DNA from 2 places in the Paraburkholderia sp. GW821-FHT02A12 genome. Region 1 is predicted to be linked to the other one. Evidence: riboswitches for the same ligand, from Rfam matches in the RefSeq annotation. Region 1 holds a riboswitch; the other holds the start of a gene.
The links. Region 1 has a riboswitch for glycine ahead of gcvT (glycine cleavage system aminomethyltransferase GcvT). Riboswitches for the same ligand answer to the same signal wherever they lie in the genome.
Positions count from the first base shown of each region.

Region 2: linked by a shared signal. The riboswitch ahead of AC07WT_RS29120 (D-amino acid dehydrogenase) and the one ahead of gcvT (glycine cleavage system aminomethyltransferase GcvT) in region 1 are both predicted to bind glycine.

Region 1 covers NZ_JBWKWA010000001.1:4,460,807-4,472,690, reverse strand. The annotation lists gene AC07WT_RS20690 (thiamine pyrophosphate-binding protein) at 1-1,680, opposite strand, end outside; gene AC07WT_RS20685 (L-serine ammonia-lyase) at 1,905-3,293, opposite strand; gene AC07WT_RS20680 (alginate lyase family protein) at 3,321-4,451, opposite strand; gene gcvP (aminomethyl-transferring glycine dehydrogenase) at 4,568-7,498, opposite strand; gene gcvH (glycine cleavage system protein GcvH) at 7,569-7,949, opposite strand; gene gcvT (glycine cleavage system aminomethyltransferase GcvT) at 8,143-9,261, opposite strand; glycine riboswitch at 9,342-9,499, opposite strand; glycine riboswitch at 9,523-9,623, opposite strand; gene AC07WT_RS20660 (hypothetical protein) at 9,776-10,126, opposite strand; gene AC07WT_RS20655 (oxidoreductase) at 10,299-11,348, opposite strand; gene AC07WT_RS20650 (UvrD-helicase domain-containing protein) at 11,684-11,884, shown strand, end outside.
Region 2 covers NZ_JBWKWA010000002.1:1,714,489-1,726,372, reverse strand. The annotation lists gene AC07WT_RS29135 (GNAT family N-acetyltransferase) at 1-35, opposite strand, end outside; gene AC07WT_RS29130 (NAD(P)/FAD-dependent oxidoreductase) at 967-1,890, opposite strand; gene AC07WT_RS29125 (FAD-dependent oxidoreductase) at 1,881-2,246, opposite strand; gene AC07WT_RS29120 (D-amino acid dehydrogenase) at 2,757-4,040, opposite strand; glycine riboswitch at 4,193-4,279, opposite strand; gene AC07WT_RS29115 (IS4 family transposase) at 5,474-6,670, opposite strand; gene AC07WT_RS29110 (Lrp/AsnC family transcriptional regulator) at 7,491-7,982, shown strand; gene AC07WT_RS29105 (glycine C-acetyltransferase) at 8,320-9,528, opposite strand; gene AC07WT_RS29100 (aminotransferase class IV) at 9,542-10,501, opposite strand; gene AC07WT_RS29095 (DUF2817 domain-containing protein) at 11,399-11,884, shown strand, end outside.

The DNA.
Region 1 (11,884 bases):
CTCCAGCGTCGCGCCTGGCGTGCTCGCCTCTTGCAGCATGCGAATCTCGATCACCGCCGCACGCTTCGCCTCAATCGCGCGCTGCAACGCCGGCAGAAAATCTTCGGTGCGCTCCACCGTTTCGCCGTGCGCGCCGAACGACCGCGCGAACGCCGCGAAGTCCGGATTCGTGAGGCCGGTACCGTGCACGCGATTCGGATAGTGCCGTTCCTGATGCATCCGGATCGTGCCGAAGTGGCTGTTGTTCACGACGATAAAAATCACATGCAGGTCGTATTGCATCGCTGTCGCCAGTTCCTGCGCGGACATCATGAAGCAGCCGTCGCCGGCTAACGCGACCACTGCGCGTTGCGGATAGAGCGACTTCGCCGCAATCGCCGCCGGCACGCCGTAGCCCATCGCGCCGCTGGTCGGCGCGAGTTGCGAGCGGAAACGCCGATACGAGAAGTGCCGATGCAGCCATGTCGCGTAATTGCCGGCACCGTTGGTGACGATCGCGTCTTCGGGCAGATGCGCGCGCAATTGCTGGATGACTTCGCCCATTTGCACGTCGCCTGGAATCTGACGCGGCTTGCGCCAGTCGAGATACGCGCTATGGGCCTCTTGCGCCGTGCCGGACCATGCGGGCGTGCCGGAAGACGGCTTTAACCCGGCAAGCAGCGCGGTCAGCTCCGGCATGCCGGAGACGATCGGCAGATCCGCCGCGTACACACGCCCGAGTTCCTCCGCGCCCTGATGCACGTGAACCAGCGTTTGTCTGGTCTTCGGGATATCGAGCAGCGTGTAGCCGTTCGTGGTTGCTTCGCCCAAGCGAGGACCCAGTGTGAGCAACAGATCCGCATCGCGGATGCGTTGCGCAAGCGCCGGATTGATGCCGAGGCCGACGTCGCCGGCGTAGTTCGGATGTTCGTTGTCGAGCGTGTCCTGGAAGCGGAACGCGAGGCCGATCGGCAGTTGCCAGTTCTCGACGAAGCGTTGCAGGTCCGCGCACGCTGCCGGCGTCCAACCGCTGCCACCGGCGATCACCATTGGCCTTTGCGCACCTTCCAGCAGTTGCCGCAACTGTTCGATCTGCGCCGCGGACGGCGATGCCGCGACACGCTTGTAGGCTGGTGCGCCGGCAACGACAGCGCATGCATCGCTCAACACGTCTTCCGGCAACGACAATACGACCGGTCCCGGACGTCCCGAGGTCGCCGTGTGAAACGCATGACTCAGATATTCGGGAATGCGTCTGGGGTCGTCGATTTGCGCGACCCACTTGGCCATTTGACCGAACATGCGCCGGTAGTCGATTTCCTGAAAGGCTTCGCGATCCAGATGCTCGCGCGCGCATTGACCGATCAGCAGAATCATCGGCGTCGAATCCTGGAATGCGGTGTGCACGCCGATCGACGCATGCGTCGCGCCCGGTCCGCGCGTGACGAGCGCAACGCCCGGACGGCCGGTCAGTTTTCCGACTGCTTCAGCCATGTTTGCAGCCGCTGCTTCGTGCCGGCAGACGATGGTCTGGATACGATCGGTTTCGTCGTGCAGCGAATCGAGGACGGCGAGAAAGCTTTCGCCGGGCACACAAAAGACACGTTCGACACCGTGCGTCAGCAAGGCGTCGACGACGAGACGCGCACCGGTGGTTTGGGCGGTGGGAGAACCGGAAACGGGCGTATTCGGCAGCGACATTGCGATGAAGCCTCCAGACATTGCGTGAGTGCGGTCGGATGGTGCCGCATCGGCCGGAACCCAGCCGATGAGCGCTCGCACAGCTTACGCCGACAGCGCGTCGGGTGTCACGGCGCAGCGCAACTGTCATCCGTATGCATCACATGAGATGCACCAACAAAAACGCGGGCTGAAGCCCGCGTCGTCTGTCACTTGCGATCACGCACAACCACGCACAACCGCTCTCAACACTCGACGATATTCACCGCCAAGCCGCCGCGCGACGTTTCCTTGTACTTCGTCTTCATATCCGCGCCGGTCTCGCGCATCGTCTTGATCACCGAATCGAGCGACACGTAGTGGCTGCCGTCGCCGCGCAACGCCATCCGCGCCGCATTGACTGCCTTCACCGACGCCATCGCATTGCGCTCGATGCACGGAATCTGCACCATCCCGCCGACCGGATCGCACGTCAGCCCGAGGTTGTGTTCCATACCGATTTCAGCCGCGTTCTCGACCTGCTGCGGCGTGCCGCCCATTACCGCGGCGAGCGCGCCGGCAGCCATCGAACAGGCGACGCCCACTTCGCCCTGGCAGCCCACTTCCGCGCCCGAAATCGACGCGTTCAGCTTGTACAGAATGCCGATCGCCGCCGCCGTCATGAGAAAGTCGATCACGCCTTGCTCGTTCGAGCCCGGCATGAAGCGCGTGTAGTAATGCAGCACGGCCGGAATGATGCCGGCCGCGCCGTTGGTCGGCGCGGTGACCACGCGCCCGCCCGCAGCGTTTTCTTCGTTGACGGCGATTGCGTACAGGTTGATCCAGTCGACCATCGACAGCGGATCGCGCAGCGCCAGTTCCGGATTGCCCGACAGCGCGCGATACAGCTGCGGCGCGCGGCGTTTCACCTGGAACGGGCCGGGCAAATTGCCGTCAGCATCGGGATTGTTGATGCCGCAACCGCGCGCCACGCACGACTGCATCACGTCCCAGATCTTCAGCAAGCCTGCGCGCGTCTCTTCTTCGGTGTGCCACACGCGCTCGTTTTCCCACATCAGCTGCGCGATGCTCTTGCCGGTCGATTGGCACAGCGCGAGCAACTCGTTGCCGCTGCGGAACGAGTGCGGCAATTGATCGACGGCGCTCAGCACCTTCGTGTTCGGCGCGCCGGCCGTCACCACAAAGCCGCCGCCCACCGACAGATAGGTGGACTCGCGCAACGTCTCCCCTTGCGCGTCGAACGCGCGCAGCTTCAGGCCGTTCGGGTGCTCGGGCAGTGCCTGCCGATAAAACGAAATGTGATCTTTTTGCACGAACGGCACGTCGTGCGTGCCGAGCAAAGCCAGCTTGCGCGATACCCGTACCGCTTCGAGCCGCTGCACGATCGTGTCGGGGTCGACGGTGTCAGGCGCATCGCCCATCAGCCCGAGCATCACGCCGCGATCCGTGCCGTGGCCCTTGCCCGTTGCGCCGAGCGAACCATACAGATCCACCTTCACCGATGCCGTCGCGTCCAGCAGCCCGTCGCGTTCGAGCCCTTGAGCGAACATCAGCGCCGCGCGCATCGGCCCCACCGTATGCGAACTGGACGGACCAATGCCGATTTTGAAGAGGTCGAATACGCTGACCGCCATGACTGCTCCCTGCTGATAAAAGTGAGTTTAGCGCGCCGGCAGCGGTAAGCACACGGCGAGCCACGCGGGCGGCGTCGGCGCGAGCTGCAGCGCGATCGGCGTATAGCGTCCATCGAGACGCGCCGCCAGGTGAAACAGTTCCGTCGCGTTCTTCGGGTCCCATTGACCCGAATAGCCGGGCAAGCCGGCCTCGCGACGTTTGGCATCGAACGCGACGTTCGAATGCACGAATTCTTCATGCGTCTTGCTGCCATCCGCATACGGCGCAAGCCAGTTGAGCGCGCCCTCCAGCGATGCGCCGTTCGTGCCCTTCTCCGGCAACCAGTTGCGGTTGTGGCGGCGCGCGGCGAGCGCGGCGGTCACGAGCGGTTGCAGGTCATAGGTGACGTAATGCAGTGCGTCGCGTTCGCCGAAATCCACGGTCGAGCCGTCCGGCGCGATGTTGTCGCCGATATGCTCGTCAAACAGGCGCTGTGCCGCATTGATCATCTTGCGGTTATCGAGCGTGAACGCGGCCATCGCAACCAGCTTGATTCGATGACTCTGCCAGTTGTTGCGATACGTGCCCTTGAGCGGGCGCGGCTGCGCGTCGATCTGCGCGATGTAGCCGCTGGCGAGCTTCGTCAGAAACGCCATCGACGCGTTGCGGGTTTTCACTGGCAACGCGCTCGCGGTCATGTCGTACGCGAGGATCAGGCCCTCAAAATGGGTTTCGTCGATGGGATTGAAGTTCGGCTGGTAAGTCGTGACCCACGCAAACAGCAAACGGTCGACCAGCTTCAGATAACGATCGTCGCTGGTCGCGCGCCATGCCAACGCGGCGTCGCGCAGCAGGGGGAGATCTTTCTCCGCCTCGACACTCTGATCGTAGATGCCCTCGTGCGGCAGCGTGCCTTCGGTATGCAGTGTCGCGAGCGCTCGCGACGGGTCGTTCAGATGCGCCTGCACATTGCTCACCAGGGCTTTGACGCCGGGATCGGCGTTGGTCCGCTCGCTGGTTTGCAGCGCGGGCGCCGCACAAAAATTCATCGCGGCTTGCGCCTGCCGCAGCGGCAGCAGCACGGCCGCGCCAGCCAACAATAGCGCGCACGTCTGCTGCCACGTCTGGGCTCGCCTTATTTCGGTCCGGCTTTGCATCAATCGCACCTTTCGCGCCATGCGAAACTCCTCGTTGGGCTGATTCGGTGTGTGATGTTAGCCGTTTGCGGGCACGAACGACAGAACCGCGCAGCGCCCGCTTACAACCTGCGGGCAATGCGCGGTCATGGCGGCGATTACTCGTAGTCGGCGACCGGCACGCAGGAACAGAACAGATTGCGGTCGCCGTACACGTTGTCCGCACGGCCGACGGGCGGCCAGTACTTCTTCGCGATCAGAGTGGGCAGCGGATAGGCTGCGGTTTCGCGCGCATACGCATGCTTCCATTCATTCGCGATGACTACCGCTGCCGTATGCGGCGCATGCTTGAGCGGATTGTCTTCGCGGTCCGAGCGGCCTTCTTCGACCGCGCGGATTTCCTCGCGGATCGCGATCATCGCTTCGATGAAACGGTCGAGTTCTTCCTTCGATTCCGATTCGGTCGGCTCGACCATCAGCGTGCCCGGCACCGGAAAGCTCATGGTCGGCGCGTGGAAGCCGTAGTCGGCGAGGCGCTTGGCGACGTCGTCGACGGTAATGCCGCTCGTCTCCTTGAGCGGGCGCAGATCGAGAATGCACTCGTGCGCGACTAGTCCGCCCGGGCCCGAATACAGCACCGGATAATGCGGCGCGAGTTTGTTCGCGACATAGTTCGCGTTGAGGATCGCGGTTTCGGTGGCAGCGGTGAGGTTCTTCGCGCCCATCATCGCGATGTACATCCACGAAATCGGCAGGATCGAAGCGGAGCCGTACGGTGCGCCCGATACCGCGCCAATGCCGTTCGGCGTGCGTTCGTAGCCCGACGAAATCTGGTTCGGCAGGAATTGTGCGAGATGCGCGCCGACTGCGACCGGACCGACACCCGGTCCGCCGCCGCCGTGCGGAATGCAGAACGTCTTGTGCAGGTTCAGATGCGACACGTCGCCGCCGAACTGGCCCGGCGCGCACAGGCCGACCATTGCGTTCATGTTCGCGCCGTCCACATAGACCTGCCCGCCGTGCGCATGCACGATCTCGCAGATTTCGCGGACGTTCTGCTCGAACACGCCGTGCGTCGACGGATACGTGATCATGATCGCCGCGAGCTTCCCGGCGTGTTGCGCGGCTTTCTTCCGCAGGTCTTCGATATCGACGTTGCCTTGCGCGTCGCACGCGACCACGACCACCTGCATGCCGGCCATTTGCGCCGACGCCGGGTTCGTGCCGTGCGCCGAAGCGGGGATCAGGCAGACGTTGCGGTGCCTTTCGCCGCGCGACGCGTGGTACGCGTGAATGATCAGAAGGCCCGCATATTCGCCTTGCGAGCCGGCGTTCGGTTGCAGCGACACGGCCGCGTAGCCGGTAGCCGCGACCAGCATCTGTTCGAGCTGATCGATCATTTCGCGGTAGCCGACCGTTTGCTCAGCCGGAGCAAACGGGTGAATCTGACCGAATTCGGGCCACGTGACCGGCAGCATTTCCGAGGTCGCGTTCAGCTTCATCGTGCACGAGCCGAGCGGGATCATCGAGCGATCGAGCGCGAGGTCCTTGTCCGACAGGCTGCGCAGATAACGCAGCATTTCCGTTTCCGAATGGTGGCGGTTGAACACGTGGTGCGTGAGATAGGCGCTGGTGCGCTCGAGCGCTGCCGGCACCGTGCTCTGTGCGGGGAGTTCTGCGTCGAGGGCATCGATTTGCGGGACTTCGTCGACAAAGGCTGCTTGCGCGAACGCGGCGAGCAGGTCGGCTAGATCGCTGCGCTTGGTGGTTTCGTCGATCGAGATACCCACGCGCGTGTCGCTCACGCGGCGCAGATTGATGCGCCTGGCCGTCGCCGCGTCATGCAGCGCCTGGGTGCGCGCGCCGGTTTCGAACGTGAGCGTGTCGAAGAACGTCTCATTGACGAGCGTGTAGCCGAGCTTTTTCGCGCCGGCTGCGAGCAGCGCCGCGATGCGATTCACGCGCAGCGCGATCGTCTTGAGGCCTTGCGGGCCGTGATAGACCGCGTACATGCTCGCCATGATCGCGAGCAGCGCCTGCGCGGTGCAGACGTTCGAGGTCGCTTTCTCGCGGCGGATATGCTGTTCGCGCGTTTGCAGCGCGAGACGCAGCGCCGGATTGCCTTGCGCGTCGACGGTCACGCCGACGAGACGCCCCGGCATCTGACGCTTGAATTCGTCGCGCACGGCGAGGTACGCCGCATGCGGGCCGCCGAAACCGACCGGCACGCCGAAACGCTGCGTATTGCCGACGGCCACGTCCGCGCCCCATTCGCCCGGCGGCGTAAGCACGGTGAGCGCGAGCAGATCGGCGGCGACCACCACATGGCCGCCCGCGGCGTGGATCGCTTCGGTCAGCGCGCGGTAGTCGCGCACGTCGCCGTTCACGCCCGGGTATTGCAGCAGCACGCCGAACGCGTTGGCGTTCGCGGCGTCCGCGGCCGGGCCCACTTTCACTTCGATGCCGGCCGGCGTCGCGCGGGTCTTCACCACTTCGATGGTTTGCGGCAGCACGTCGTCGGCCACAAAGAACACGTTCGACTTCGGCTTGCCGATGCGTTGCAGCAGCGTCATCGCTTCGGCGGCGGCGGTGGCTTCGTCGAGCAGCGATGCGTTCGAGATCGCCAGACCCGTCAGGTCGACGATCATCTGCTGGAAGTTCAGCAGCGCTTCCAGACGGCCCTGCGAGATTTCCGGCTGGTACGGCGTGTACGCGGTGTACCACGCCGGATTTTCCAGCACGTTACGCAAGATCACCGTCGGCGTGTGCGCGTTGTAATAGCCCTGCCCGATGTACGAGCGGAACACCTGGTTCTTGTCCGCCAGTTCACGCAACGCGGCGAGTGCTTCGGCCTCGCTCTTCGGCTGCGCGAAGGGGCCGAGCGGCAGCGTTTCGCTGCGGCGGATCGTCTTCGGGATCACGGCGTCGATCAGCGCGGCGCGCGATGCGAAGCCCAAGGCTTCGAGCATCGCATGCTGGTCGGCCGAATCCGGGCCGATGTGCCGTTCGGCGAAGGCGTCATGCACTTCGAGCGCGGCGAGCGAGAGAGGAGTGCGGTTCATCAGACGATCCGGGTGTTCGAGCTTCATGGGTGTCCCTGGCGGTGCGGCGCGCCATGCTGACGGAGGCCGCACCTGACGGTTTAAACGAGTAGGTGGATCAGGCGCCGATCGACTTCGAGTACGCGTCGGCGTCGAGCAAACCATCTTGCGTGGCGCCGTCGGCCGGCTTGATCTTGAAGAGCCAGCTTTCGTACGGCGCACTGTTGACCGAATCAGGCGTGTCGGCCACGGTCGTGTTCGCTTCGATGATTTCGCCCGAGACCGGGGCGTAGATATCGGAAGCGGCTTTCACCGATTCGATCACGGCGACGGTGTCGCCTGCCGTAACGGTCTTGCCCAATTCCTGGACTTCGAAGAAGACGATGTCGCCGAGCGCTTCCTGCGCGTGGTCGGTAATGCCGACCGTCAGCGTGCCGTCCGCCTCGGTGCGGACCCATTCGTGCGATTCGGTGTATTTCAGATCGGCCGGGATGCTCATCGGATGCTCCTATGCGGTGTAATTCGGTAGGTATTTAATAAAAGGGCTCCCAAACCTGTCGCTTCACGCCAGGCCCCGAGGGGGCAATCCCCCAATCCCCCAAGGGGACTTCCTTCGGGGCGGGGGACTTCCTGCGGAGCGGAAAACTTGGGGCGGCCCGGGGTTTTCTTGAGGGAGACGCACGCGCGGCCGCTTAAACCGCAAGCACTTTGCCGTTGCGCACGAACGGCAGTTTTACCACGCCTGCGGGAAGGGCTTTGTCACGAATCTGAACGTGAACGGTGTCGCCCGGCTGCACGCCTTTCGGCACGCGTGCGAAGGCGATCGATTCCTGCATGGTCGGCGAAAAGGTGCCGCTGGTGATTTCGCCGTCGCCGTGCGGCGTGACGACTTTCTGATGCGCACGCAGCACGCCTGCCGCCTTGCCGTTTTCCTTCAGCAGAATCAGGCCGACGAACGCAGCCTTCGAGCCTTCTGCTTCGAGCTTGCCCTTGCCGACGAAGTCGCGCGGCGACGTCAGATCGACGGTCCATGCGAGGCCGGCGTCGAGCGGCGAGACGTTGTCGTCCATATCCTGGCCGTACAGGTTCATGCCGGCTTCGAGGCGCAGCGTGTCGCGCGCGCCGAGGCCCGCCGGACGCACGCCTTGTGCTCGCAGCGCGTTCCACAGCGCGACGACGTGATCTGCCGGGACGATGATTTCGAAGCCGTCTTCACCGGTATAGCCGGTGCGCGCGACGGTCAATTCGCCGAACGGCGTGCCTTCGACGCGCGCGGCGTTGAAGGGCTTCAGAGCTTCGGTGGCGTTGCGTACGGCCGGTACGGTTTGCCAGACTTTTTCGCGCGCATTCGGGCCTTGCACGGCGACGATCGCGTAATCGCGGCGCGGCGTGATGGTCAGGCCGAAGCCGCTTTCGGCGTTGAGCTGGCCGAACCAGGCGATGTCTTTATCGGCGGTGCCGGCGTTGACGACCACGCGGAAGTGATCTTCGCCGAAGTAATAGACGATCAGATCATCGATCACGCCGCCGTTCGGGTTCAGCAGGCAGGAGTAGAGCGCGCGGCCCGGCGTTTGCAGCTTGGCGACGTTGTTCGCCAGTGCGTATTCGAAGAAGGCGCGCACGCGCTCGCCGGTGAAATCGACGACGCACATGTGCGAGACGTCGAACATGCCGGCGTCGGTGCGCACGGCGCGGTGTTCGTCGATCTGCGAGCCGTAGTTGACGGGCATGTCCCAACCGCCGAAATCGACCATGCGGGCGTTGAGCGCACGATGGGTGGCGTTGAGCGGAGTGTGTTTGAGTTCGGTCATGGGGCCTCGGGCATCTCGCGAAACAAAAAAGGCCATGCGGCGCGACGCCTCGCGGCCTGATGCCTGCGAGCGATGCGTTGCATGACCCCTCTGTCCTCGATACCTGAGAGATTGCGCTGCCGGGCGACGTGATTCGAATCGCTACGGTGAAACGCGCGCCCCTTCGGTGGGCAGCCTGCCTAAGTCTGAGTCATATGCACGACGCAGACGGCTACTGCCGCTCTCCAGAGTGCGAAAAACCTTGGCCGTGAGGCGGGTTCTTCGACGCGGTCGGTCCTTTTGCCTGAGAGTTTGCGGGTGTGCCCCTTCGGCGGCGCGGCCTGCTGAAAAATGCGGCCAGCGCGCTCTCCCGACGCGTGCGGCGAATGTACGCGAGGGCCGGGGGCTTGTCAAATAAAGGCCTGCAAGCGGCATGCCGATTGGCGCGGCGGGATCGCGTACCTCAAAAAAAAAGCGCGGGACGTGATGCCCGCGCGATTGCTGCCGTTGTTTCGATGCCCGACTTGGTGCGCGATTATTCGCCGATGGCGTGGGCTGCGTTGTCCAGTTCCTGATTCAGCACGCGTTGTTCGTCGCCGGAGATGCCGCCGCCGTGCTGTGCGGCCATGTCGTGGGCTTCCTGACGGATCACGTCCAGCCGATGATGCAGCGCGGCGCCTTGCGGGGGCGGGTAGTAGCCCTCGTTCACGCGGGCGTCGATACGGCGGCCGAGATTATCGATGCGGCCGTCGACCTGATGGAGACGTTGGTCCGCGATTTGCTGCGGATTGGGGCGCGGCGCGGGCGCGGGTTGGGGGGCCACCACGCAGGCGGCCAGCGAGGTGAGCAATGCGCATGCGGTGAGTGCGCGGATGGAACGATGCATGGATTCTCCCGAGTTTGTTTTGTTGCCTGGAATAGGAACGGTTTCACCTTGCCGGGCGCTGACTGCTCGGGTGGGTTTTTTGTAACGGGATATTCCTTTCCGGATTGTCAGTTTTGGTTTTTTGGGCGGCGGCATTTGTCTGTTTGCCCCCGCGCCGCTGGTTTTTTCTTTCTTATCGAATACGCTCAAATCCCAGCCGAACCCCTTCATCCGAGCTCCGGGCTGCAAGCTCGACAACCGTCATGACATCGACAGCATCCTGCGCGCTGACAGGAAACTTCACGCCGTTCTGAATGGCATCAGCGAGCGCAATATAAAACCCGGCATAGTTCCCGTTGCGAGTGGGAACCTCGCGTTCAACCTCTTGCGAGCCTTCAAGCACACGCAATACGCCCGCCGTATTGCCGGCGCCAAACCCCTCATCCCCCGGCCGCAAGCCGGCCTTCAACTGATCTTCCTGCGTATCGAGCCCGTATTTCACATAGCTGCCGCGCGTGCCGTGAATCGCAAACCTGGGCGCGACCAGCGCCGTCAGCGCGCTTGCATGCAACACGACCTCGAACGCGCCATAGCCCAGCTGGATATGCACATAATCCGGCGCGCTAGCCTGATCGCGATGCGCCCGGACCGTCGCCGAAACCGTCGCCGGCGTGCCGAACAACGCCAGCGCCTGGTCGATCAGATGCGGTCCGAGATCGAACAGCAAACCGCCGCCTCGCGAAGCCTCCTCGCGCCAGCGCTGCCGAATCTCCGGCCGGAACCGGTCGAAATGCGATTCATATTGCGTGATGCGCCCCAACTCGCCGCTGGCGAGCAGATCGCGAACGGTCAGAAAATCGCCATCCCAGCGACGGTTGTGAAAAGGCACGAATAGCCGGCTGCGGACGAGCGCGATGTTGGCGAGCGTGTGCGCGTCGGCGGCGGTGAGCGTGACCGGCTTGTCGACCACCACGTGCTTGCCCGCTTCGAGCGTTCGGCGAGCGAGGTCGAAGTGCGTGTCGTTGGGCGTCGCGATCACGACGCAGTCGATTTCGTCGAGCGCGAGCAGCGCGTCCAGATCGGCGACCACCTTCGCGTGCGGATAGTCGGCCAGTGCGTGCTCGGGTTGGCTGGTCGCGATCGCGGCGACGCTCGCCCGCCCGCAGTGCTCGATCACCGGCGCGTGGAAGGTCGCGCCGGCAAAACCGTAACCCATCAATCCAATCTTCAACGATGCGGACATGCGTGTCTTCCTGCAAAAACGGCGCGCCGCTTTGCCACCGCGGCGACGGCGCGCAACAACGTAATTGTGGCATGTCCCGAAGACGGACTGTCAGCGTCGTCGCGGGTGTCTGTCGGAGCTATCTGTCGTCGCGGCTGTTAAGGCAGCCACGGCGGGCCTCCGTGTGCTTCCGTGTTAACATCGCTCCTCTCGCGCGGATCGCGGCGAGCCGGAACGCCCTTCGCACCACGAGAGGCGCCCGTTCCAGCCGTCCGCTCTGCGCAGCATGCCCCCGGGGCCTTCGGTCTGGCGACCCGCACCCAAGCGCCCTCAACCGCATTACCCATCCACAGACGATGTCCGCAGGCCTGAACCCCGCTCAAAATGAAGCGGTCCGTTATCTCGACGGTCCGTGTCTCGTGCTCGCCGGCGCAGGCAGCGGCAAGACGCGCGTGATCACGCAGAAAATCGCGCACCTGATCGAAGCCAAAGGCTTCGAGCCGCGCCACATCGCCGCCGTCACGTTCACGAACAAGGCCGCGGCGGAAATGCGCGAG
Region 2 (11,884 bases), on a different contig from region 1:
GCCATTGGTTCTTTCTCAGGTTTTTTACGCAGCATTGCTCTCCCCGAGCGTTACCCCGCCAGACTAGCACCGATCTCGATGCCCGTTTCTGCTATGGCGGAAACTCATTCGCTGGAAAATCGCGTCTTGCGACTGCCATTCTCTGATTTTCCGCCACCGCGTATCTCTACAATTGTTCTCGCTTCGATTCACCAAAGGCCCCCGGTCGGCCTCGCTTCCAGCGGACTGCATGATGCTCGGGCGTCGCCTCTGACAGGGATCGGCGCAACTCTCAGGTGGTTTGGCGGCGCTTCGCCCGACAACACGGGCGCCGCCTCTTTTTTCTCACGGTATCGCGGGTAGCTTCTTAAACAACGAGAACCACCTTCGCCCCCGGTGCTCATGTGCTTCCGTCGCGAACAGGAGAGATGAAGCGCCGCAAATTCCGAGACCCTGCTGCGAAGATGGACTAGTGACCACACGCCGTTAGCTGATCTCGGACTAGCCATTGCCTGCTCCATCGGAAGCTTTGACCTCAGCTTGAGCGTTCCATTAGGTCCTGCAATCCGCATAGCGGCTCCTTCACGTTCTTGTGGGAGGATGCACCGCGACGCAAACATAGCGCCCATGCTTGGACCGTCTGTGGTGGCTGACTCTGAACCCTTTCTTAGGATCGGGCGCCAGCCAATCTTGGACCATTGTTCCCAAAGACAGCCCCACACTTTTCATGAACTTCTCCATCCTCTTAAACGTCGCAAGTGAAGCAATTGCATGAACTGAAAACGTGCGTGTCGTTTTCTGTCGGACATTGTTCGACTGTCTTGCAGCACCCAGCGTCGGGCGTTAAGAATCGACTAAGAAATGCCGAACTCCCGCTGTAAACCTGCTGAACTTGATCGCGGTATCACTGCGCAACCATCGTGCTGCTATCTCTCTGCATTGGGGGTCGTGGCGCGAGTATCCTAGAGGTTGGTTGTCGCCTACCGTCTATGCCGCTTGCAGAACCGAGTGGCGCTTCGCGGTTCTGCGGAATCTTCGCGAGCTTAGTTCGCTTGCATATCTGGACGAGCCGTCAGTCACCAAGTCCGCCAGAATCCCTGACGAGACAGCGGCCAACGTAAGTCCGAGATGTCCGTGCCCCGTGGACACAAAAATGGATGGATGGCCGGGTACCTGCTCGATGACCGGCAAGGAGTCTGGCGTAGCTGGACGTTCACCGCTGCGCACATCGAATCCAGGGCGAGCTCTAAGCGTAGGTAGACGTTCGCGCACGCGATCCAGCGCAGACAACAGCAAGCTCGGGCGACCGCGAAAACCTGGCGCACCGAAGTGACTGATTCCCGAGATCCGGGCCCCGTGTTCGCTCGGCGCCAGAACAACTCCTAGACTCGGCATCGAAACAGGTCGAGTAATGAAACCAGGATCGACGTCTAACTCAAGGTGATATCCCGTCTCAGCAACAAGCGGAATGCGATGACCGCAGTCTGCCAGGAGACGGTTAGAGTGCGCGCCAGTCGCGAGAACAGCCGTTCGGGTTGAGTAGTCCGCTCGAGCACATCTTACGGTGGCCTTTCCACCCGGTGCGCTTTCGACGCTCTGCGCCCTGTCAACGCAATTGAGGCCTCCACGTTGCACAAATACATCCACGAGACTGGCCACAAATGCGGCGGTATCTACGACGTGAGCTGATCCTTCAAGGAAACTCGCATCGGCCGCATTTGGCCCAATTGCGAGACCGCAAATGGCGGGCTCTAGCGCCGCCAACTCTGCGCCCGACACCATCCGTGCAGCCGCGCCGAGCGAGGTGCGAATCGAGTTCAAGCAGACGGCTCGGTCTGCTTCGGGGGAGGAGAGATGAACGGCCAAGTAGCCGCTTCTAGCGATCGGCGGCAGGTCGGCGCCTAAGAGCAACCATAAGACCGAAGTGAGTGCCGGCAAAGATCATGTAGTAGGTCTGTGCCATGCCAGACCATGCCCGAGGTCGATGACTTCGCGTATTTGATCGCCCACGGAAGGAGCCTGGCAGCCGAGCGCCAATCGAGCGCGGTAGAAGAACTTGACTTGAAGAAGGCGGTCGGCAGGTCCGGAATGCGATAGTGGGTGCTGAAAGGAAATGCGCCCGGATAGATTACGCCCGCACTGACGGAACTACAGTTTTGCGCAACGGACTGCTGTTCCAGCAGCATGACCTTCATCCCGCGCCGTTGAAGCGCCAGTGCGGCAGAGATGCCTACGATACCCCCTCCAACAACGATTGCATCCAACATATTCCTTGCCTGTCGTAAGAAAAGACGACGGTATCAGCTTGCTTGTTTTCTCTTCACTGGCGCGGCTTGAGCCCGCTCAACGAACGGGTTTTGGCCAACGAAGACCGGTTCAAGGCTGAGCTGCTGCAACTGGCTTAATTTTCCTTAGCCCACGCGTACTACGCCGCCGAAGCGGACTTTCCCCAATCAATTCGATCGACCGGCGCAATTTCCGCTTATTTTGAATCGACAACGGCATTCAAGCGCGGTCCTTGGACTTCGAAGAACGTGGACCCGCGCCGTCTTTGTTTACGAGCAACGCAATAAGTTTCGGGATGGAAGCGTACATTGGCGTGGACGCAGAGTCGGGCCTGATCCACACCGTCATTGGCACGGCGGCCAGCCGCGCGTGATTTCAAGACAAATCTTTAAGTAGATGACGCATGGGAATTTGGGGCCGGGAAGCTTGCACCCTTAAATGCACCAATTTCCCGGCTCTCAGGCTGCGTGAGCGGAATTGACGGACCAAGATCAAGCCACGTCCACTTCATGGACTTTGGCATTCGATGGGGGGACAATTCGTTCCGTATCGCTACTTTCGGCATCGCCAACAACCTCAGCCAGAGCTTCGGCAGTCGCTGCCGAAAGTGTCCAGCCCAGATGGCCGTGGCCGGTGTTGTAGTAGATGTTGCGCCTACGACCCGCGCCTACTTTTGGCACCATTCCAGGCAACATGGGGCGCAGGCCAGCCCATGGGATGACACGGGAGGTCGCAACGTTAGGGAAGTGCTCGCGTGTCCAGTCAATGAGGGGCTGGATGCGGTCGGCGCGGATGTCCCGATTGATGCCGTTGAGCTCGGCGGTTCCCGCAACGCGAAACCGGTCCTTCCCAAGCCGGCTGGTGACAATCTTTGCCTTGTCGTCAAGCAGACTCACCCAGGGCGCCGCCTGTTGACTAGTGCTATCGTCAAGCATCACGCTAATCGAATAGCCCTTTACAGGGTAGATATTGACGTGATCGCCGACGTATGAAGCCAACGCGCGACTCCCAACACCAGCACAGATGACCGCGCTTCCGAACTGTGCTATCTCAGCTTGGCCGTCACGGCGCGTTGAAATCGCGAGCCCGTGATTGTGTACTTCATCGATCGACAAAACCGTGGTGTCATATTGGAAAACGACGCCGAGCTTCACACAAGCCTCAGCAAGACCGCGCGTGAACTTGTGGATGTCCCCCGTCGAGTCCGATTCAGTGAAGAAGCCGCCATAGAACTCGCCATGCAATGCGGGCTCAATCGTGCGTATTTCTTCCGGAGTGATGGGTCTTCGATCTAAGCCACCCTCTCGAAGCAGACCGTTCACTTTCAGAGCCGTCTCGAATTCTTTGCGTGTCGCGTAAAAATGCAAGATGCCGCGTTTTTCATGGTCGAATTCAATGGCTTCTTTCTCCGCTATCGAGAACAGGTGTTCACGTGCCGCGATGGCGAGACGGACGGTGTCAATCGTGTTCGCGCGATAATTCCGGATTTGACGCAGAAACTCACCGATCCAACTGTACTTGTGCCAGCTGGGACGCGGGTTCATGAGAAGGGGCGCATCCTTCATGAACATCCAGCGCAATCCTTTCCAGATCGTCGCGCGGCTGTTCCAGACCTCAGCGTTACTGGCAGAAAGTTGTCCGCCATTCGCGAAGGAAGTTTCCATCGCCGCATAACGGTGGCGCTCGATCACGGTAACGCGGTGACCGCGGCGGGCAAGGGCGTATGCGGTCGTAACACCGGTGATCCCAGCCCCAATAACTGCAATGTGTGACATGACATGGCTCAGAGATTTATTGGTCATCGCCGGCCGATGATGAACCGGCACCGATGCCCCATCTGTCCATGTACCTGAGAGTTTCGCCTGTCCGACGTGTGCGGTGACAAGCTCCCCTTCGGTGGGCGCGTAAAACGCCGCTCTCCAGATGTTCCTGCAGCACGGTCCTTTTGCCTGAGAGTTTCCGGGGCGGTTGCTCCGTCGGCGTCGCTTTGAGCGATCTCTCCCGCACTGCAAATGCAGAACAGCGCAAAGCCTACTCGTTAAATCTGCGCGGAGCAAGCATTTGGCTAGCCGTATTAATCCCCTTGTGCTGAAATCCTTTGCCCATTGGCACAGGCGTAGCGCGATCACAACTGGCGGCTACATGGGCATCTGCTAAGCCTCTGCGTGAGCGACGACACCACGGCCGCATGATCCGCGTTCTGCGGCACGGTCGCGGTGATTTCCTCCGTGCTGTGCGCCGTCTCTTTCAGCTACGCGGCCTGCTCTTCCGTGCTCGACGCAGGCCACAATTTCGGTCCGTTATGTTCGCCGACACCTTTGATGAACGCGGGCGACATGTCGATGTTCACGGAGGTCACTTGCTCCGGCGTGCTACATGGGCGTCCGTACGCGCGACGCTTCCCCGTCTGGCTCCCCGTTCCGTCGCGCACTGCTCAAGACAACATACCTCTCGTCGGGAGCGCGACGAACTTCATCGTCTCACCTCGAATAGCACGCGACGCCGAACCTATTCCAACGCGCGCCATAACACCATGAGCGAATAGCCGATCACTTTGCACTGCCAGCGGTGATGTGAAGCGGGTTGGACCTGCGCGAGGCATACCTGATATGGCTACAGGGATTTCATTCCCGGTCAGCGGACGAGGCCCTTGCGCGCGCGTCTTTCATCAGTGTCCGGGCCGTCAGCCCGACATGACCGGTTGTAGTACAGCAGCCCTTCACCTTCTCATCTACGTCGGCAAGGCAACATTACAACAACAGAAAACCCCATTTGTGCTTGCGCTCAGCCCCTTGTAGTAGTTGCCTTAGGACTTCACCGGCACGTGGGCCTTCGAGGTCGACCTCCTCGATAGTCAACGGTGCGCCGGCCTTTCATAGCGATTGCCGCTTCGATTTCATCGTTTCTCGCTAGGTATGTTACGACTGTTGGCAATCTTCGTCGATGTTTGCGCCCACGCGTTCTCGCGGCCCTTGAACTGACGAAAATGCAGTGCAGATTGACCAAATTTCAGTGGCCTAGCCCCAGTACTGTTCACTTGATGATCACTTTCGGTGAAATTCGCTGATTCAGCGGCTCCGATCGTCGGCGTATCCGGAAATTCGACATCTTTCGCTTCACGCCGCGGGGATTACGTTTACCGCGGCTTTGCACCGCACGCCCGCTGGCGAGTTCGCGCAGCAGACTCTGTTTCCAGCTTTGCCATTGCTCAGGGGGGAATTGCCGCCGCCTCGGGCAGGCGTCGGTTCAGCACACGCACGGCATGGACAAAGGACAGGTCTTCAGGTCGCTGCCCGCTGTCCTGGGCAGCCTCGTACATCAGGCGGCGGATCGCCGCGTGCGTGAGCATTAACGCATAGAACTCCTGACGTACCAGATCAGGCGTCTTGCTGCGCAGCACCTTCTTCCTATCACACAGATGCGTCTTGATCTCATCGAACATCTCTTCTATTTTCCAGCGCCGATGATACAGCGCCGCCAGCTCGACGGCAGGTGCTACTACCGGGTCCAGCAAATTGGTGATCAGGCGATACTGCGGCTCGGCGTCAGGCACGCCTTCCAGGCGGTACTCGATGACCCGTACCTGCATGCCGTTGCGCTGGTGTCGCCGGTCGGTGTCGCTGGCATATACGGTACTCAGGTACGAACCGTCTGCCAGCGGCACCTCGCACGGCAGTCGCACATTCGACTTCACGCGCCACAGCAGCTTCGCTCCGGTGGCCACCGCGTCGCGCCACATGTCATACCCATAGAACAGGCGGTCGGCCAGCACCAGCATCTCGCTCGAGAACGCCGGAAACAGCTGCCGCGTGAGCGCCTGTTCGCTGTCCTCGCGCACCCCGCCCATCTGGACCTCACACAGCGCGTGCGTCGCACATTCGGCCAGCGCCACAAAGCGGATCTGTGGATACGCGCCTTCACCACGCCCGCCCTTTGCATACCCGAACGCCTGCGCATTGACCTGCTCATCAGGCATATCCAGCGTCGAGCCATCCACGCTCATGACCCGATAGCCCGCATAATCCCCAACTGCAGCCCGCGGGCGTCGCGCTGCCTGTCGGGCGAACAGCTCGCGCATCACCTGCCAGCCCAGCCGTGCTCGCCCCTGCGAGATCGCCGCCTTGCTGACCTGCGCGTCGCGCACCTGGTCGCCGTAGATGCGCCGCAGTCCCTCGATCACCAGACGAAACACTTCCTCATAGGCCACGCGCGGATACAGGCACATCGCCATCACGAAATACACCAGCACTTCACGCGGCATGTCGCGCCGCACACGCGTCTGCACGCCGCATGTCGCGAGCGCCTCCTTGACCTGTCCCAGCGAACAGTTCAGCGCCAGATACCCCACCGTCAGATAGTCCGCCAGCCGCGCCCCGCCGGGCAGCGTTGCTTCCGTTCTTGCCATCCTTCAAGCTCTTCTTGTTGTTGCAGAGACTTGAAAGTTAACAGAAATTCGATCTTGTTAACGGTATTGGGCCTAGCCCGTTCAATACAACCCGATCGCCGTCATTGGGCACCTCGGCTGCCGAAACTGGGGCTGCTCACACGCGAGGCGCAAACCACGTCGAAAGAGATGGACGTCCGACCGCGGCCCTTGGCGAATTGCCGTCACGTGAATTTGGCGATCGCTTTTTTGCTGGGGAAACGAAAAACCGCATTTCGTCGTGAAGGATTTCGCCTATGGGATTACCGTCTTGGCTAGGCCCAAGGAGGAGAACCAGGGACCGTGACTCGACATATATAGAAATCGTCTCGTGGGGAGCCACGGGGCCGCTTCTGTTTGAGGAATCAGATACCAACGTGCAGGATTGCCGACGCTTAAGCAACGATCTCTTGCACTGTCGGCGGCGCATCAGTGGGTTCTTTTCGAAGCCTGCACCGCGCGCAAGTGAAGCATTTCCTTACTTCGCCAAGAGCGAGACCGGATTGGTGCTTGTGAAGCGGTATTTCGAGCGAAGCGTTACAAGTGCCGAGTCAAAAGGTCGGGATGACTCTCGTGCGTGCACCGAATTCGCTGGCCAGAAGGCCCATGAACCTGAACTGCAAGGCGATGTGGATCCGAACGGTGCGGGTTATCAGCGTCATGCAGTTCGACCGGGGCGGCTGGGCGAGAAAAAACGGCGTCTCGCACCTAGGAAAACACGAATTGACCGTGCAACCGGCCCGAGCTATGCTTAAATAAAGCGGCCTACTGTCAAATCGTGCAGGAAAAAAGCATGTCGTGTATGGATAAAATCGATGCGGCGATCCTCGAGAGGATTCAGAGAAACAACCGCCTCACATCGGATGAACTCGGCAATGCCGTCAACTTGTCATCGTCGGCATGTCAGCGACGGTTAAAGAGACTGCGTTCTGAGGGAATCATTGAGGCGGAGGTGGCCATCGTCTCGCCGAAAGCCCTTGGTCGTGCGGTTACCATGATCGTGCTGGTGTCGCTCGAAAGAGAGAGAGCGGATATCGTAGATCGCTTCAAGAGCGCGATTCGAGCCACTCGCGAAGTCATGATGGGTTTCTACGCTACCGGCGATGCAGACTTCGTGCTTGTCATCACAGCAAAGGACATGGACGACTACGAGCAATTCACTCGTCGGTTCTTCCGCGAAAATCCGGATATCAAGAGTTTCAAGACCATGGTTGTAATGGACCGGGTTAAAGCCAGCTTTGAATTCCCGATAGACGCCGACGATCCAATATTCGGTGGTCCTTCCGATCGGTAGCAGACGAGCCAACGCCAGAGCGCGGGTTGGCAAGCTTTCCAGCCACGCCAACAGCGGAGCTAGACTCTGTCTGTGGGGCAACTGTTCTGAGATTGCGGCGCCGAGGGGGCGCTGCTTTTCCTTGCCGGCCAAGTTGTTTCCGTCACCCTCCTGAAGTGATGGCAAGGTGTCCGGCCGGCCGATTTTACAAGGTTCACACGGCCGGGCAGAATGAAGGCTGCTTTTCGGACCAAGAAAAGCGGGGCGCAACGGACCTACAACGTTGCATCCGCTTCCCGTCGCGAATGAGAGCTGAGACTGCCATTGGGCCTTCCTTCGCCCACCTTTGCGAGCAAAATTAGAGGGCTTGAGCCCGGGCCCCCTCAACGACGTTCCGGGCCGACTCGAATGCCGCGATTACCTTTCTCATGTCTTCCGCTGTATGCGCCGCGCTCACTTGCATGCGGATCCGCGCCATGCCCTCCGGCACCACGGGATATGAAAAAGGTACAACCAGAATATCTAGCGACAATAAATAGTCTGCAATCTGAACTGCAACCGCGGCCTCGCCCGTTATTACGGGCACAATAGGGTGATCTATACCGGAGACCCGGTACCCGAGAGCACTCAAACCTCGGCGCAACTGTGAGGTGCAAGCGGCCAGATTTTCCCTCAGGCTGTCCGCCTGTTCGGCCACTTCAATTGCCGTCAACGACGCCTCGCAGAGTGCCGGCATCAGCGAGTTCGAAAAGAGGTAGGGTCGCGCACGCTGTCGCAGCCATGCAATGATTTCACCACGGCCGGAGACATATCCACCGGACGCGCCGCCCAGTGCTTTACCAAGTGTACCGGTGACAATGTCGACTTGTGCCTCCAGCCCGTGCAAAGCCGGCGTTCCACGACCCTGCGGACCGATGAACCCCACTGCGTGAGAGTCGTCAACCATAACCAGGGCGCCGTGACGCTTCGCGAGCTGGCAGATTCCAGGCAGATTGGCGGCGATGCCGTCCATCGAAAAAACGCCATCGGTGACGACAAGCACCGTTCTGCTGTCACGTGCGTCATGCAAAGCACGCTCAAGTTCGCCTAAATCGTTATTTCCATAGCGGAAGCGCTTTGCTTTACAAAGTCGAATGCCGTCAATGATGCTAGCGTGATTCAAGCTATCACTGATTACCGCGTCCTCCGGACCGAGTAATGCTTCAAAGAGACCGGCGTTCGCATCGAAGCAGGAGCCGAACAGGATTGTGTCCTCGGTCCGCAGGTAGTCACTAAGCCTCGTTTCGAGCGCGCGATGAACCGAATGCGTCCCACAAATGAAACGCACCGACGACATCCCAAAGCCATGTCGGTCAAGACCGGCGTGTGCAGCTTCCACCAACGACGGATTGTTAGCCAAGCCGAGGTAGTTGTTTGCGCACATGTTCAGCACCTCTCGGTCCTTCGTCGTGCCAAGGCGGACGTGGGCGGATTGAGGTGATGCCAGTTCCTGCTCGATCTTCAATAGCTTGCGCGACGATAATTCCTGTAGATCGTCGCGAAGCCGTTTGTCAAGTTGCTGTCTCATAGCACACATCCGGTCACTGGTAGATGACCGCAGTCGTCCACGCCGGATCTTCGTGCTTTTGCCAATAGAGGTCCATGAGCTTGCGGGTACTGGATCCCACCTTTCCGTTCCCGATCGCAACGTCATCGACTCGAGTCACGGGCATGATGCCGCCAGCTGTCGAAGTAATAAACACCTCGTCAGCCGTTTTGATTTCTTCGCGCGTAATGTGGCTAGCTGTAGCCGCGAAGCCGATTTCCGAGCAGAGATCGAAGACGGTTCGGCGCGTGATGCCAGGCAATACACCGAAAGCGGGCGTCTTTAACGCCCCATTTTTTACAAGAAATACATTGAAGCCCGGACCCTCTGCGATATGGCCATTCGTATCCACGACCAGCGCCGTCTCCGCGCCCTTGTCATAGGCGTCGTAAAGACCTTTTACAAGGTCGAGCCAATGATAGTTCTTGATTGCAGGATCGACGGATTTTGGCGGAATGCGAACCGTGTCACTAATGGCAAGGTACAGCCCTCTTTCCAACTGCTCCTTGTTCGCCACTGAACCAAACGGAACCGCAAACGCGATAAAACGATTCTCCGCTTGACGAGGATCCCGGCTGAAGGTCGGCGACGTGCCGCGAGTGCAAATCACTTCGACATATGCAGATTTATGACCCGACAAAGCGACGCAATTTTTCAGGATGGTCGTGATCTCTTCCCGATCATAAGGCAGCGTCATTCGCAATCTCTCCACACCGCCAAAAAAGCGGTCGAGATGCAAATCCAGTCGGAAGAATTTTCCGTTCCAGACGTGGACAGTATCGTACGTCGCATCAGAATGCAGGAAACCCCAATCGAGCACTGATACCTTTGCTTCTGACATCGGAAGGTATTGCCCATCCAGATAGGCGACGCCATGTGGATAGCGGCGTCTATCGACGTGACGTGCCTCGACGTTGGGAAACTCGGGTGAGAGCTGTGTTGTTGCGAAAGTCATCGCCTATTCTTCCAATGCGGTTGCTGGGTCTGTGGACGGCCTACGTGAGCTTATTCATCACTTTTGGCCGCGTCGTAAAAACCTGTAACCTTGCCTCACGCCGACTGGAACATTCAAAAGTGCCCTAGAGCGTCGTTGAGCAATTGACGGTGTGTTGGGGATTGCCTGAAATAGGACGCGAGTAGCGATACCGTGACATGTCTGTTACGGTCAGTTTGAGCCCCAACGGCAATTTTCGGTAACTAATGAACGTCCGATTAACGCTGGTCAACGCCCCACTTCCTTTGTATCAGGTGCCTAAAGATTGTAGCGCCGTCTAATGCGGGATTTCCTCAATGTGGGGGTTGCTTCGGCCGAATTCCCGCGTTGTCCGTAACAGGTCCGAGCCTTTAATGACGGAGAGAACGCAAAGTCGCCATCTGAGAGACGACGAGTTGTGCGCACGTAACGTCCATCGTTGAGCTTGCGCGCCAGAAGGGATCGGGGACTCAAGTCCGCGCCGATGAACACCACAGTTGCCTCGAACGCAGTCGCCAACCGCTACCTCCGGCGTTATTCGTGAGCGCCGGGGGGACAACGCACCGACAAGCGAGCAACAGGACAGGGCCGCATCCCAAACAATACACGCGAGAATTGCTCGCTGTTTGTCGGCAAAGCGCCGAATTGCGACCGCCCAAGGATAAAACTTCGGAAAAGCCCGCGTCGGGAGCATAGTAATATTAATGTGGACGTCGTGCGTGGCGCTGACTCGCCTACTAAAAGCAAGAGCTGCAAAATGTGGTCGTCGCACTCTACCTGTAGGCGTGGGAAATAACCGCTTCGCTCTTGGTTCGCGAGGCGAACTGCCACGATTGGCTCTGCTATGTACGCAAGCAAGGGACGGGGAGGTTCCATACAATGAACTTTGACGGTGCGAAAGATGCCGCTGCTATTGTTTTTTCTGATACATACCTTGGCGCGCGAAACCGGTTTCTAAAGGCGGCACCTACGTCGAACGCTTACCCCCACGTCGCAAAGGGACCGCTGGGTGAAGAGCTTTTCACAGATGTAGCGTATTTTGGGCGGCGGGATGCCAAGAACCTTCTAATCCTTGTGTCCGGCACCCACGGTCCGGAGGGGTATTGCGGCTCTGCAGCCCAACTTTTGTTCCTGCAAGCGGGATTTCACAATAGGCTTCCTCCGTCGACGGCCGTCCTCTTGGTCCATGCGCTAAATTGCTACGGGTTTGCTTGGGACCTTCGTTCGACTGCGGAGGGATGCGACCTCGACCGCAATTTCGTTGACTTCGACAAGCCGCTTCCTCCGAATCCCGAATATGAGGAACTAGTCGATTATCTCGTGCCTGCAGACATTACGCCGAATGGAATCCGTCGTGCTGACGAG